Regions from separate parts of the Streptacidiphilus sp. EB103A genome, predicted to be linked through region 2. Evidence: riboswitches for the same ligand, from Rfam matches in the RefSeq annotation. Region 2 holds a riboswitch; the other holds the start of a gene.

Region 1 (6,899 bases), on a different contig from region 2:
GTGGTGATCAAGGTTCGGCGGTTCGACTTCACCACGCTGACCCGCTCCGAGACGCTGCCGGCGCCCACCGACGATCCGCTGGTGATCTCCGCGATCGCCCGACGGTTGCTGGAGGCGGTCGAACTCACCGGGGGAGTAAGGCTGTTGGGCGTCGGAGTGACCGGGCTCGCCGACTTCACCCAGGAGGACCTGTTCGCCCAGGCGGAGCGGGAGGCCGCAGGGGCGGCGGACAGCACGGACGAGGACTCGGGTTCGGAGGCGGCAGGCGAGGGGGAGGCCGCCTACGGCGGACCTGACGGGCCCCGGGTATTCCACCCGGGTTCACGTGGCGGTGTCGGCACGCTGCTCACCGTGCGGCGCTGGATGCCGGGTCAGGATGTCCGGCACGCCGAACTCGGCCACGGCTGGGTCCAGGGCAGCGGGGTGGGCCGGGTGACGGTGCGTTTCGAGACGCCCTGGAGCGAGCGGGGGCCGGTTCGCACGTTCGCGGTCGACGACCCGGAACTGGAGCGGGCCGACCCGCTGCCACTGGTGCGCGGGTCGGCCCTCACCGGGGAGAATGTCGTGGAGATCGCCGGGGACTGAGCGGGTGTCAGGCGCCGATGGCGTGGCCCGGGAGATCCGGACGGCCGGGCGGAGGCGTGGACGGAGCCGCGGTCGGGGCCTGGCCCGATGACAGCTGGTCGGCGGGCTGGCCGGTGCCCGGCACCGGGGTCGGGCCGGCCGGCCGGGTGCTGTCCTGCACCTGGATGTGCTCCCGGTGCAGCTCGTCCCGGACGATCTCCTCCTCGGTGAACCGCTCGGTCACCAGCCGGATCCGCTCGACCGGGACGACCGCCTTGCGGACCACGACCCGCTGCTCGTGGAGGGTGACCTCCTCGGTGCTCTCGGTGATCTCCTGCTCCGTCAGCTGGGCGCGCTCCTCGGCGCCGACCGGGACCCGCTCGACCCTGATCCGCTCGCGGATCACCGGGACCCGGCGCTCCACCTGCTCGGCCGTGACGTACTTGCGCAGCCGGGCCTTGCCGAGGACGCGCCACTCCGTGGAGATGTCCAGCCGCTCCTCGCGGCAGACGAACTCGATCGGCTCGGGGACCCCCGCCTGGGCGGCCTGCGTCGCGGCCGTCGCGGTGCCCGGCAGCGGATCGGTGAGCGGGTCCGTGTGGTCGCTCTTCGTCAGTGACGGGGCCGGCTCGGCCGGTGCTGACGTCCGTGCCGCGGTGGTCGGCGGGACGGAGGCGGTCTGGGCCGGCGGCGGCGCCATGAACGCGGCGGTGCGGCTGGTGCCGGCGGTGGGGGTGGAGCCGGTCGCCGTCGTGGTGGCCGTGGTGGCCGCGGCGGCGGTGGTGGTCACCACCGGCATGGCCTGCGTGGCGGCGGGTCCGGCGGGCGGTACGACCGGAGCGGCCGGAGCGGTGGGGGGCGCGGCCGGAGTGGCGGGGGTGGCGGCGGACGAGGCCGCGTCCTTCGCGCTGCCGCTGCCCGAGCCGTTGCCGCCGCTCGGGACCTCCAAGCCGTAGTAGCGGTAGAGCTGGAGCTCCTGCTCCGGCGAGAGGTGCTGGCCCACGCCGAAGTCCGGGGAGTCCTTCACCTGGGACTTGTCGTAGGGGATCCGCAGTTCGTCGCTGACGAACTCGCTGGTGGCCAGCGGCACGAAGGCGTCCCGGCCGAACAGCCCGGTACGGACCGCGGCCCACTCCGGCTTGCCCGTCGCGTCGTCGAGGTACACCTCGTCCACGGTGCCGATCTTGTCGCCGTTGCGGTCAACGGCCTTGTGGCCGATCAGGTCCCTGGGGTCGATCTCGGTCTGCACGGGCGCGTCCACTCCTCGCGGCGGAAAAGATCACAATGCGGTCAACTCATACGAAAAGGCATAAAGATCGATTTGTCGAATGGCCACGGCGATTGCGGGTGTGTCACTGCTCCATTCGATGCACCCGGGGGTCACGCTGGTACTCTGACGGCGACCGGTCGAGTGCGCGCGGGAGAGACCGTGCACCGCTGCGGCGCCGAAGGAGCAACTCCTCCCCGGAAACTCTCAGGCATCCGTACCGCGCGCGCGAGGTCACTCTGGAAAGCGGGGCCCGTCCGTGAGGGTCCACACCGACGGTGAAAACCGGCCGACACCGGCCGGTGAAGCTCTCAGGTTCCATGACAGAGGGGGAGGTCGTCCCGGCACGCCCACCGTGCCAACCGGGTCCGACCAGGAGGCTCCCCCGCCATGACGTCCCCCTTCCACGAGCGGCCCTTCGAGCAGCGCCATATCGGTCCCGACGCCGACGCGCAGGCCAAGATGCTGGCCCAGGTCGGTTACAGCAGCCTGGACGAGCTCACCGTCGCCGCCGTCCCCGCGGCGATCCGCAGCCTGGAGGCGCTGGACCTGCCCGACGCCCGCTCCGAGGCCGAGGTGCTGGCCGAGCTGCGGGCGCTGGCCGGACGCAACCAGGTGCTGCGCCCCATGATCGGCCTGGGTTACCACGGCACCTTCACCCCGCCGGTGATCCTGCGCAACGTCCTGGAGAACCCCTCCTGGTACACCGCCTACACCCCCTACCAGCCGGAGATCTCCCAGGGCCGGCTGGAGGCACTGATCAACTTCCAGACCGTGGTGTCCGACCTCACCGGGCTGCCAACCTCGGGCGCCTCGCTGCTGGACGAGAGCACCGCCGCCGCCGAGGCTGTTGCGCTGGCCCGCCGGGTCGGGAAGGTCAAGGGCGGCGTCTTCGTCATCGACGCGGACACCCTGCCGCAGACGATCGCGGTGATCCGGACCCGCTGCGAGCCCACCGGTGTCGAGACCGTGGTCGCCGACCTCTCCGCCGGCATCCCGGCGGAGATCGCCGAGCGCGGCGTCTTCGGCGTGCTGCTGCAGTACCCGGGCGCCTCCGGGGCCGTGCGCGACCTGGCGCCCGTGATCGAGCAGGCCCACGGGCTGGGCGCGGTCGTCGCCGTCGCCGCCGACCTGCTGGCGCTGACCCTGCTCACGTCGCCCGGCTCGGCGGGCTCCGACATCGCCATCGGCACCACCCAGCGCTTCGGTGTCCCGATGGGCTTCGGCGGTCCGCACGCGGGCTACATGTCGGTGCGCGCCGAGTACGCCCGCAGCCTGCCCGGACGCCTGGTCGGCGTCTCCGTCGACGCCGACGGCAACCGCGCCTACCGGCTGGCGCTGCAGACCCGCGAGCAGCACATCCGCCGCGAGAAGGCCACCAGCAACATCTGCACCGCGCAGGTGCTGCTCGCCGTGATGGCGTCGATGTACGCGGTCTACCACGGCCCGGACGGGCTGAAAGAGATCGCGCTGCGCACCCACCGCTACGCCGCGGCCCTGGCCCAGGGGCTGAGGCAGGGCGGGGTGGAGATCCTGCACGGCGCGTTCTTCGACACCGTCACCGCCCGAGTGCCCGGCCGGGCCGACCAGGTCGTCGACTCGGCCCGACTGGCCGGAGTCAACGTGCGCCAGGTCGACGCCGACACCGTCGGCATCAGCTGCGATGAAACCACCACGGTCGCTGATCTGGTCGCGGTCTGGCGGGCCTTCGGCGTCTCGGCGACGGCGGGTGACCTGGAGGCGTTGAACACGGCAGCGGGCGACGTGCTGCCGGATTCGCTGCTGCGCTCCGACGACTACCTGACCCACCCGGTCTTCCACGGCCACCGCTCCGAGACCGGCATGCTGCGCTACCTGCGCAAGCTCGCCGACAAGGACTACGCGCTGGACCGGGGCATGATCCCACTGGGCTCCTGCACCATGAAGCTCAACGCCACCACCGAGATGGAGGCGATCACCTGGCCGGAGTTCGCCGACGTCCACCCCTTCGCGCCCGAGCAGCAGGCCGCTGGATACCTGACGCTGATCCACGAGCTGGAGGACCGGCTCGCCGAGCTCACCGGCTACGACAAGGTCAGCCTGCAGCCCAACGCCGGATCGCAGGGCGAACTGGCCGGGCTGCTCGCGGTCCGGGCCTACCACCGGGCCAACGGCGACACCGGCCGTGACGTCTGCCTGATCCCGTCCTCCGCGCACGGCACCAACGCCGCCAGCGCGGTGATGGCCGGGATGCGGGTGGTGGTCGTGAAGACCCTGGTCGACGGGGACGTGGACATCGAGGACCTGAACGCCAAGATCGAGCAGCACCGGGACCGGCTCGCGGTGCTGATGGTCACCTACCCGTCCACCCACGGCGTGTTCGAGGAGAACATCACCGACATCTGCGCCGCCGTGCACGACGCCGGCGGGCAGGTGTACGTCGACGGCGCCAACCTCAACGCCATGGTCGGCCTGGCCAAGCCGGGACGGTTCGGCGGCGACGTCTCGCACCTGAACCTGCACAAGACCTTCTGCATCCCGCACGGCGGCGGCGGCCCCGGCGTCGGCCCGGTCGCGGTGCGCTCGCACCTGGCGCCGTACCTGCCGAACCACCCGCTGCAGCCCTCGGCGGGGCCGGAGACCGGCGTGGGACCGATCTCGGCGGCACCCTGGGGCTCGGCGGCGATCCTGCCGATCTCCTGGTCGTACGTCCGGCTGATGGGCGGCGAGGGTCTGAAGCGGGCCACCCAGGTCGCGGTGCTGAGCGCCAACTACATCGCCAAGCGGCTCGCGCCGTACTACCCGGTGCTCTACACCGGCCCGGCCGGGCTGGTCGCCCACGAGTGCATCATCGACCTGCGGCCGCTGGCCAAGGCCGCGGGCGTGAGCGTGGACGACGTCGCCAAGCGACTGATCGACTACGGCTTCCACGCCCCGACGATGTCGTTCCCGGTGGCCGGGACGCTGATGATCGAGCCCACCGAGAGCGAGGACCTGGACGAGATCGACCGCTTCTGCGAGGCGATGATCGCGATTCGCGGGGAGATCGACAGGGTCGGCGCGGGCGAGTGGCCCGCCGGCGACAACCCGCTGGCCAACGCCCCGCACACGGCCGCGGTGCTGGCCGCGGGGGAGTGGGAGCACCCGTACACCCGTCAGGAGGCGGTCTTCCCGGGCGGGTTGAACCCGGCGGAGAAGTACTGGCCGCCGGTGCGGAGGATCGACGGGGCGTTCGGCGATCGCAATCTGGTCTGTTCCTGCCCGCCCCTTGAGGACTACGAGGGATAGAGCAGACCTAAGGGGCGCGAGGAACTGCGCGACCAGCCGTGCACCGAGGTGCACCCGCTGGCGAACAGCTCCCCGCGCCCCTTTCTGCGTTCTATGCTGCGGCGAGAGTGCGGTGGGGGGCGATCACCCGACCATCAGGGAGGATCTCGCCGGTGTCCTCGAAGAGGAGGACCCCGTTGCACAGCAGGCTCCACCCCTGCTCGGGGTAGCTGGCCACGACGACGGCGGCCTCGCGGTCGGTGGAGTCGGCCGACGGGCAGTCAGGACGGTGCTGGCACATAGCTCGTACCCTCGATTCGCAGTTGCTTGTCACCGCGCGGTCCGCCTCAAGAGGTGTGAACCGCCTGCTTCCCGGGTAGAAGCTGAAGCCGCCCGCGCTGGTTCCCAGTGTCGACGGACGAGGACAGTCTCGCAGCCATTTGGTGACATGCGTCACCGGACTCGGGTACGGACCACCCTTTCGGACGTCGGGGCACACCGAAGTGACCATGCTGGGCATGGTCACTTCGGGTGAGACAGCAGTGACGCCGGTACTCAGGTGGTCACGGTGAGCAACTTTCCGCCGCCGAGGGAGAGCAGCGAGAGCAGTTCGTCCGCGTCGTGCGGCAGGTGCGCGGTGATCCCCAGGGGGGCGGGGGCCAGCGGGATCAGTACGTCGGCGCTCTGCGCCCGGTCGAGTACCGGGTGCAGCCAGAGCGCCGTCATGTAGTGGCCGGGCACGGAGAGCAACCGGGGCAGGAACACGGTCTGTGACGCAGCTGTGTGCTTCCTGGCCTGTCTCAGGGCGCGCAGGGTGGCCAGCGGGTAGGGGCCGCCGGCGAAGTGCGAGAAGCCGTGCCCCGCCTCGGTGGAACGGGTCTCGGCCGCCGCGACCACCTCGTCGCCGTCCATGACCAGGAACCGCCAGCCGGTGCGCCTGGTCTCGGCCAGGGCGGCGCTGCTCGCCGTGGCGGCCGTCGCGGTCGCCGGATCGAGGAGGTGGACCGGGAGCGCGTGGGAGGCCACCGGCACGCCGCCGCGGCGGCGTCCGGCGGTGGTGTGCAGCGCGCGGACCGCGGTCGGGGAGTCGAGGGCGGCGCGGACGGCTCGCAGGGCGGCGGCGGGAGGCTGGGGCATCGTCAGTGGCATGAGGGATCGCCTCTCAAGGCAGAGACAGGCGGAGCGGAGACGTACAGCGAAGCCTTCGGTGCGAGGGGAGGGCACCGGGCTCCGGGGGAGCTCAGACGCTGATGCGGTTGATCGATCGGGTGCTCGATGCGGACGAGCGGTCGGACGAGTTTGCGGTCAGAGGCATTCGCACTCACCCGTGGGGGCGAGTCTATACGAACGGATGCGCGCCGTGACTCTTCTACTACCCACCGTATGGGGCCGCAAGGCAGGTTTGAGGACGTTCGTATACACAACGTGAGGTTGGCACATGCCCCGTCAGCGGGCTATCGATCTCCAGGCTGGGCATGATGCCTGCGCCGACGCCGACCGAGGAGGACATCGCGTATGGGGGAGAAGGTCGCCGCCGCAGGCTCCGATCTGGCGGACCGCCAGCTCTACCGCAGGAAGCTCCGACAGTGCCTGGAGGCACTGGAACTGATGCTGGGTGAGCGGCGCTTCGACCGTCCCAGAGCGGTGATGGGCCTGGAGATCGAGCTCAACCTCGCGGACGAGTCCGGGCATCCGGCGATGCTGAACGAGCAGGTGCTGGCGGCCATCGCCAGCGGCGACTTCCAGACCGAGCTGGGCCGGTTCAACATCGAGGTCAACATCGCCCCGCACCGGCTCGGCGGCCGGGTGCTGGAGACCCTCC
Region 2 (6,899 bases):
CCGCGATGACGTCCCCGACCTCCGCGAAGTCCGCGGCAGCGAACCCGCGGGTGGCCAGCGCCGGCGCGCCGATCCGCAGGCCCGAGGTGACCATCGGCGGACGCGGGTCGAAGGGCACGGCGTTGCGGTTGACGGTGATGCCGACCGCGTGCAGCCGGTCCTCGGCCTGCTGGCCGTCCAGCTCGGACTTCCGCAGGTCCACCAGGACCAGGTGGACGTCGGTGCCGCCGGAGAGCACGGACACGCCGGCCTCGGCGGCGTCCGGCCGGGTGAGCCGCTCGGCGAGGATCTTCGCGCCTTCGAGGGTGCGCTTCTGCCGGTCCTTGAACTCGTCCGTGGCGGCGACCTTGAAGGAGACCGCCTTGGCCGCGATGACATGCTCCAGCGGACCGCCCTGCTGGCCGGGGAAGACCGCAGAGTTGATCTTCTTGGCGTACTCGGCCTTGCAGAGGATCACGCCGCCGCGCGGGCCGCCGAGGGTCTTGTGGGTGGTGGTGGTGACCACGTCGGCGTAGGGCACGGGGGAGGGGTGCAGCCCCGCCGCGACCAGGCCGGCGAAGTGCGCCATGTCCACCATCAGCAGCGCGCCCACCGAGTCGGCGATCCGGCGGAACTCGGCGAAGTCCAGCTGGCGCGGGTAGGCGGACCAGCCCGCGATGATCAGCTGCGGCTGGTGCTCCTTGGCGAGGCGCTCGACCTCCTCCATGTCCACCAGGTTGGTCTCGGCGTCCACGTGGTACGCGGCCACGTTGTAGAGCTTGCCGGAGAAGTTGATCTTCATGCCGTGGGTCAGGTGCCCACCGTGGGCCAGGTCCAGACCCAGGATGGTGTCACCCGGCTTGAGCAGCGCGAACATCGCCGCCGCGTTGGCCGAGGCGCCCGAGTGCGGCTGGACGTTGGCGTGCTCCGCACCGAACAGCGCCTTGACCCGGTCGATCGCCAGCTGCTCGACGACGTCGACGTGCTCGCAGCCGCCGTAGTAGCGGCGGCCGGGGTAGCCCTCGGCGTACTTGTTGGTGAGTACGGACCCCTGCGCCTCCAGCACCGCCACCGGGGCGAAGTTCTCGGAGGCGATCATCTCCAGGGTGGACTGCTGGCGGTGCAGCTCGGCGTCCACGGCCGCCGCGACCTCGGGGTCGAGGGAGTGCAGGGACTGGTTCAGAACCGTCATGTCTTCGTTCATCCCTAAAGGACTAGGCCGGTTAGGCGCCGGTGTGGGCGGAGTACTCGTCGGCGGTCAGCAGGCCCTCGGGGGTGCCGTCGAGCCGGATCTTGAACAGCCAGCCCTCGGCGAAGGGAGCGGAGTTGACCAGCGCGGGGTCGTCCACCACGGCCTGGTTGGCCTCGACGACCTCGCCGGTGGCGGGGGAGTAGAGGTCGCTGACCGACTTGGTCGACTCCAGCTCGCCGCAGGTCTCGCCCGCGGTGACGGTCTGGCCGACCTCGGGGAGCTGGACGTAGACGACGTCACCGAGCGCGTCGGCGGCGAACGCGGTGATTCCCACGGTGGCCACGCCGTCCTCGACGGCCGTCAGCCACTCGTGTTCCTTGCTGTAGGTGAGGTGCTGGGGGTTGCTCATGACTGCGATTCTCCAGGATGAGGAAGGGGAGGGCGAAACGGGTCCATACAGGGAGACAGCGGTGCTGCCTAGCGGGAGCGCGTGTAGAACGGCAGCGCGACGACCTCGACCGGCTCGTGCGTGCCGCGGACGTCGACGGCCACGGCGGTCCCGGGGGCGGCGTGCGCGGCGTCCACGTACGCCATGGCGATCGGCTTGCCCAGGGTGGGGGAGGGGGCGCCGGAGGTGATGGCGCCGATCACCGCGCCGTCCGCCGCCACCACCGGCATCCCGGCCCGGGGCACCCGGCGGCCGGGCGAGACCAGCCCGACCCGGACCCGCGGCGGATGGCTGGCGGCCAGCTCTGCGGCCTTCTCCAGCGCCTCGCGGCCGATGAAGGCGCCGCCGTTGGTGGTCTTGTCGAAGCGGACGACCCGGCCCAGGCCGGCGTCGAACGGCGTCAGCTCGGTGCTGAGCTCGTGCCCGTACAGCGGCATGCCCGCCTCCAGGCGCAGGGTGTCCCGGCAGGACAGGCCGCAGGGGACCAGGCCCCTGGCCGCGCCCGCCTCGGACAGCGCGTGCCACAGCGGCTCGGCGTCGCCGGGGGCCACGAACAGCTCGAAGCCGTCCTCACCGGTGTAGCCGGTGCGGGCCAGCAGCGCGGGGCGGCCCGCGACGGTGGCCGGCAACGACGTGTAGTACTTCAGCCCGGGCAGGTCGGCGTCGGTCAGCGGCGCCAGGATCGCGGTCGCCTCCGGGCCCTGGACCGCGATCAGCGCGTAGGCGTCGCGGTCGTCGCGCACCGCGGCGTCGAAGCCCTCGGCACGGGCAGTCAGCTCGTCCAGCACCAACTGGGCGTTGGAGGCGTTGGCGACGACCAGGAACTTCGCCTCGCCGGTGCGGTAGACGATCAGGTCGTCCAGGATGCCGCCGTCGGCCGCGCAGATCATGGTGTAGCGGGCCTTGTTCACGGCCAGCGCCGAGACGAAGCCGACCAGCGCGTGGTCCAGCAGCTCGCCGGCCTGCGGGCCGGTCACGGTGATCTCACCCATATGGGAGAGATCGAACAGGCCGGCCCTGGTGCGGACGGCGTTGTGTTCCTCGCGCTCGCTGCCGTAGCGCAGCGGCATGTCCCAGCCGGCGAAGTCGGTCATGGTGGCGCCGAGGGCGCGGTGGACCGAGTCCAGCGCGGTGTATCGCAGGGTCATGGGCACTCTCCTGTTGGCTCTCAAGGACATGCTGCGGCAGGGGCTCCCCCTCTGTCGCTGCGACCTGAGAGCTTCACCGCGACGCCCGCCCTGGCAGGGAGGGGACAGCGGCTTGCACCGTTGGTGGGCCGGACCTGGTTGTGAAACCTGGTCGACCGCTTTCCAGATGTGCCTAGCCCGTGCGGTATGGGTGCCTGAGAGATTCCGGGGAGGGCTTGCTCCTTCGGCGCCGGCTGCGCACCCTGAGGTGCTGCCTGGCTCTCCCGCGCGGGTTCGAACGGCCGGTGTGGAGTTGTTGGACGCGCTCATCATGGCACGTCCTGGCCCGATACTGTGTCGGGCAGGCGACAGTGTGACGGAGAACGGCGGTACCCGCAGATGCACCCGGTCATCCCCCCGCAGCCGGACGGCCCCTATTCGGGAGGCTCGCAGTCGGGAGGCCCGCAGTCGGACGGGTCGCCGTCGGACGGCTCGCAGCCGGGGTGGCCCGCGAACGACCTGGAGCGGGTGCTGTCCGCCGCCGTCGGCGACCCAGGCGCGACCCCCCGGGTGGTGGAGGTGTTGCGCCGCAGCGTGGTCTGGGTGCCGCTGCCCGGTGGCGGCGGCTACGACGCCGGGACGCTGGAGCTGCCCACCACCGAGCTGGCGGGGCAGCCCTTCGTCCCGGTGTTCAGCTCGGAGGAGCAGTTCCGCCGGGTCGCCGGGCCGATGTCCTTCACCGTCGCCCCGGTGCGCGAGCTGGCCCAGGGGATGCCGCTGGGCGTCGGCATCGTGGTCAACCCGGAGGGCGCGATCGGACTGCCGGTCCCGGCGGCCGGCGTCGCCGAGCTGTGCGGGCGCGCGGCCGGCGCGGAGGGACCGGCCGAGGAGCGGGGCGCCCGGGTCGGGCTGCGGCACCCGGCCCCGTACGAGGAGCCGTTCGAGTTCCTCGCCGCTGCGGTGGACGAACTCGCCCGCGTCCCGGTCGTGCTGACGGCCCGTCGGGCGCTGGCCCAGGTCGAGGCCGACCGGGAGAAGCTGTTCGTCGGGGTGGAGCTGGACCGCTGGCAGCCGGAGGACCAGGAGGCGGTGACCCTCGCCCTCGGCCTCGCCCTCGGCCGCGTCGCGCTGCCCTGGGAGCTCGGGGTGGTGATGCTGGACCTGGCGCAGGACCCGCTCGGCGACTGGATGCTCACATCTGTCGCACCGTTCTTCGAACGGCACCCCTCGGAGCACTAGGCTGATCGTTCGGGCCGGGCAGCGCGGACAAGCGGAACATGGGAGAGAACGTCGTGGTGGAGCCAGGGGGCGGGAGCGCCGTCGAACAGGCGCTGCGGGAGGTGTCCCCGGGGCGTTACGACGCCTACGAGGCACTGCTGCGCGCCGTCGGCGAGAGCCAGGTGTGGATGCTGCTGTGGCACGGTGAGGCCGGCCGGCCCGACGCCCAGTACGGCAACATGGAGGTCGGCGGCTTCGGCTACGCCCCCTGCGTGACCTCACCCGAGCAGCTCGCCGCCAGCGGCTGGAGCCGCGCCTGGCAGGTCAGCGCCGGCCGTGACATCGCGGCCGCGCTCTACCGCGAGCGCTGGGGGCTGTGGCTGAACCCGCACCAGCCCGGTGGCGGGGTCGGGCTGCCCTGGGCCGACCTGCGCCGGATCGCCGGCGGTCTGGACCGGCTGCCGGCCGGACCGCTGGCGATCGGAGATCCGCAGGCGGAGAACCCTCAGCTCGCCGCGGACCGGTTCTACGCCCTGCTCAACCAGGCCGCCCAGGGCACCCCGGCGGTGCGCTCGCTGCGGCGGGCCTGGGTCCGCCCGGCCTGGGGCGAGCCCTATCTGGTGATCGGACTCGACCTGTTCGACTCGGGTCCGCAGGCGGTCGAGTCGGTGCGGCTGATGATGCAGCACGCCCTGCCCGGCGCCCCGGCCGGGGTCGCGGTGTCGACGGTCGCGATGTCCGACCCCTACGACCCGGTGGCGATGTGGCTGCAGGCACGCGCAGCGCCGTTCTTCGACCGCACGGCGAGTGGCGGCGGGTACGGATACCCGTACTACCCGCGGTAGCTGCGGGCAGCACAAGCGGACAGCACAAAGGGGGCGCATCGTCTGAGGGATGCGCCCCCTTCGTCGTCAGCCGGCCGGCCAGGGTCACTCCGGCGCGACGACCTGCTTGACCTCGGGGAAGTGGCAGGCGGCCTGGTGGCCGTCGGCCGATCCGATCAGCTGCACCAGCGGCGGCTCCTGCGAGGCGCAGATGTCCTGGGCCTTCCAGCAGCGGGTGCGGAAGCGGCAGCCGGAGGGCGGGTTGATCGGGCTGGGCACGTCGCCGGTCAGCCGGATCCGCTCGCGGCGCTGGTCGCTGTCCGGGTCCGCCTCGGGGACGGCCGACAGCAGCGCGTGCGTGTAGGGGTGCTGGGGACGCATGTAGAGCGTCTCCCGGTCGGCGATCTCGACGATCTTCCCCAGGTACATCACCGCGACCCGCTCGGAGAAGTGGCGGACCACCGCCAGGTCGTGGGCGATGAAGAGGAAGGAGAGGTTGAACTCCCGCTGCAGATCCTGCAGCAGGTTCACCACCTGCGCCTGGATCGACACGTCCAGCGCCGAGACCGGCTCGTCCGCGACGATCATCTTGGGCTTGAGGGCGAGCGCGCGGGCGATGCCGATGCGCTGCCGCTGGCCGCCGGAGAACTCGTTGGGGTAGCGGTTGTAGTGCTCCGGGTTGAGGCCGACGATCTCCAGCAGCTCCTGGGCCCGCTTCTTGTGCCCCTGCGGCGGGTTGATGCCGTTGAGCTTCATCGGGGTCTCGACGATCGTCCCGACCGTGTGCCTCGGGTTCAGCGAGGAGTACGGGTCCTGGAAGATCATCTGCAGGTTCTGCCGGGCCTCACGCATGGTGGAGACCCGCCGGTGGGTGATGTCCTCGCCGTCGAAGACGATGCTGCCCGCGGTCGGCTCCAGCAGCCGGGTGACCAGCCGTCCGGTGGTCGACTTGCCGCAGCCGGACTCGCCGACCAAGCCCAGCGACTCGCCGGCCTTGACCGAGAGGTCGATGCCGTCGACCGCGCGGACCGCGCCGATCTGGCGCTGGAAGACGATGCCCTGCCGGATCGGGAAGTGCATCTGCAGGCCCTCGACCCGCAGCAGCTCCTCACCGCCGGTCGGCGGCACCGCGGATTCCTCACGAGGAGCGGGTACGGTCTCGGTGGTGCTCACGCCAAACTCCTGTTCGTCCGCCGCTGTCACTTCGCGAGCCGATCGGCTGCGCTGCGGATCTCGATCTTGTTCTCAGCGGTCAGATGGCAGGCCGCGATGTGCTTGTCGGTTCCGGGAACCGGGAGGAGTTCGGGCCGCTCGGTGGAGCAACGGTCGTCCGGCACCTGGTCCTTGAACGCGCAGCGCGGGTGGAAGGCGCAGCCGGTCGGCAGGTTGATCAGGCTGGGCGGCGTGCCCTGGATCGGGTTGAGCCGCACGTTCACGTCCCCGCCGAGGTGCGGCATCGACTGCAGCAGGCCCCAGGCGTAGGGGTGTTCCGGCGTCTTCAGCACGTCGCGGACGCTGCCGTACTCGATGCGCCGCCCGCCGTACATCACCAGGATGTCGTCGGCGATCTCGGCGACCACACCCAGGTCGTGGGTGATGATGATGACCGCGGAGCCGTACTCCTCCTGCAGGTCCCGGATCAGGTCCAGGATCTGGGCCTGGACGGTCACGTCCAGCGCGGTGGTCGGCTCGTCGGCGATCAGCAGCTCGGGGTTGCAGACCAGCGACATCGCGATCATGGCGCGCTGGCGCATACCGCCGGAGAACTGGTGCGGGTAGTCCTTGACCCGGCGCTCCGGCTGGGGGATGCCGACGCGCTTGAGCATCTCCACGGAGCGCTCCCTGGCCTCGGCCTTGGACACCTTGTGGTGCACCCGGTAGGCCTCGGAGATCTGGGCGCCGATGGTGAAGAACGGATGCAGCGCGGACAGCGGGTCCTGGAAGATCATGGAGACCTTGTTGCCTCGCAGCGACCGCATGTCCTGCTCCGACATGCTGACCAGCTCGTCACCGTCCAGCCACACCTCGCCGGAGACCCGGGCACGGCTGCCCTTGTGCAGGCCGAGCAGGGCGGCGGAGGTGACGGACTTTCCGGAGCCGGACTCGCCGAC

Evidence for each region. A riboswitch is a leader RNA that binds a small molecule or an ion and turns the genes downstream of it on or off. The one in region 2 is predicted to bind glycine.
Region 1: another riboswitch for glycine. It lies ahead of gcvP (aminomethyl-transferring glycine dehydrogenase); the one in region 2 lies ahead of gcvT (glycine cleavage system aminomethyltransferase GcvT).

Annotation. Positions count from the first base shown of each region.
Region 1 is NZ_JBGCAQ010000025.1:10,995-17,893, forward strand. Features, by position in the region: gene ABH941_RS33750 (DNA polymerase IV) at 1-585, shown strand, start outside; gene ABH941_RS33755 (PRC and DUF2382 domain-containing protein) at 593-1,813, opposite strand; glycine riboswitch at 1,973-2,064, shown strand; gene gcvP (aminomethyl-transferring glycine dehydrogenase) at 2,222-5,098, shown strand; gene ABH941_RS33765 (DUF5999 family protein) at 5,190-5,378, opposite strand; gene ABH941_RS33770 (hypothetical protein) at 5,633-6,214, opposite strand; gene ABH941_RS33775 (glutamate--cysteine ligase) at 6,593-6,899, shown strand, end outside.
Region 2 is NZ_JBGCAQ010000012.1:122,310-129,208, forward strand. Features, by position in the region: gene glyA (serine hydroxymethyltransferase) at 1-1,171, opposite strand, end outside; gene gcvH (glycine cleavage system protein GcvH) at 1,203-1,580, opposite strand; gene gcvT (glycine cleavage system aminomethyltransferase GcvT) at 1,649-2,767, opposite strand; glycine riboswitch at 2,940-3,043, opposite strand; gene ABH941_RS20815 (enhanced serine sensitivity protein SseB C-terminal domain-containing protein) at 3,146-3,985, shown strand; gene ABH941_RS20820 (enhanced serine sensitivity protein SseB C-terminal domain-containing protein) at 4,024-4,809, shown strand; gene ABH941_RS20825 (ABC transporter ATP-binding protein) at 4,894-5,961, opposite strand; gene ABH941_RS20830 (ABC transporter ATP-binding protein) at 5,988-6,899, opposite strand, start outside.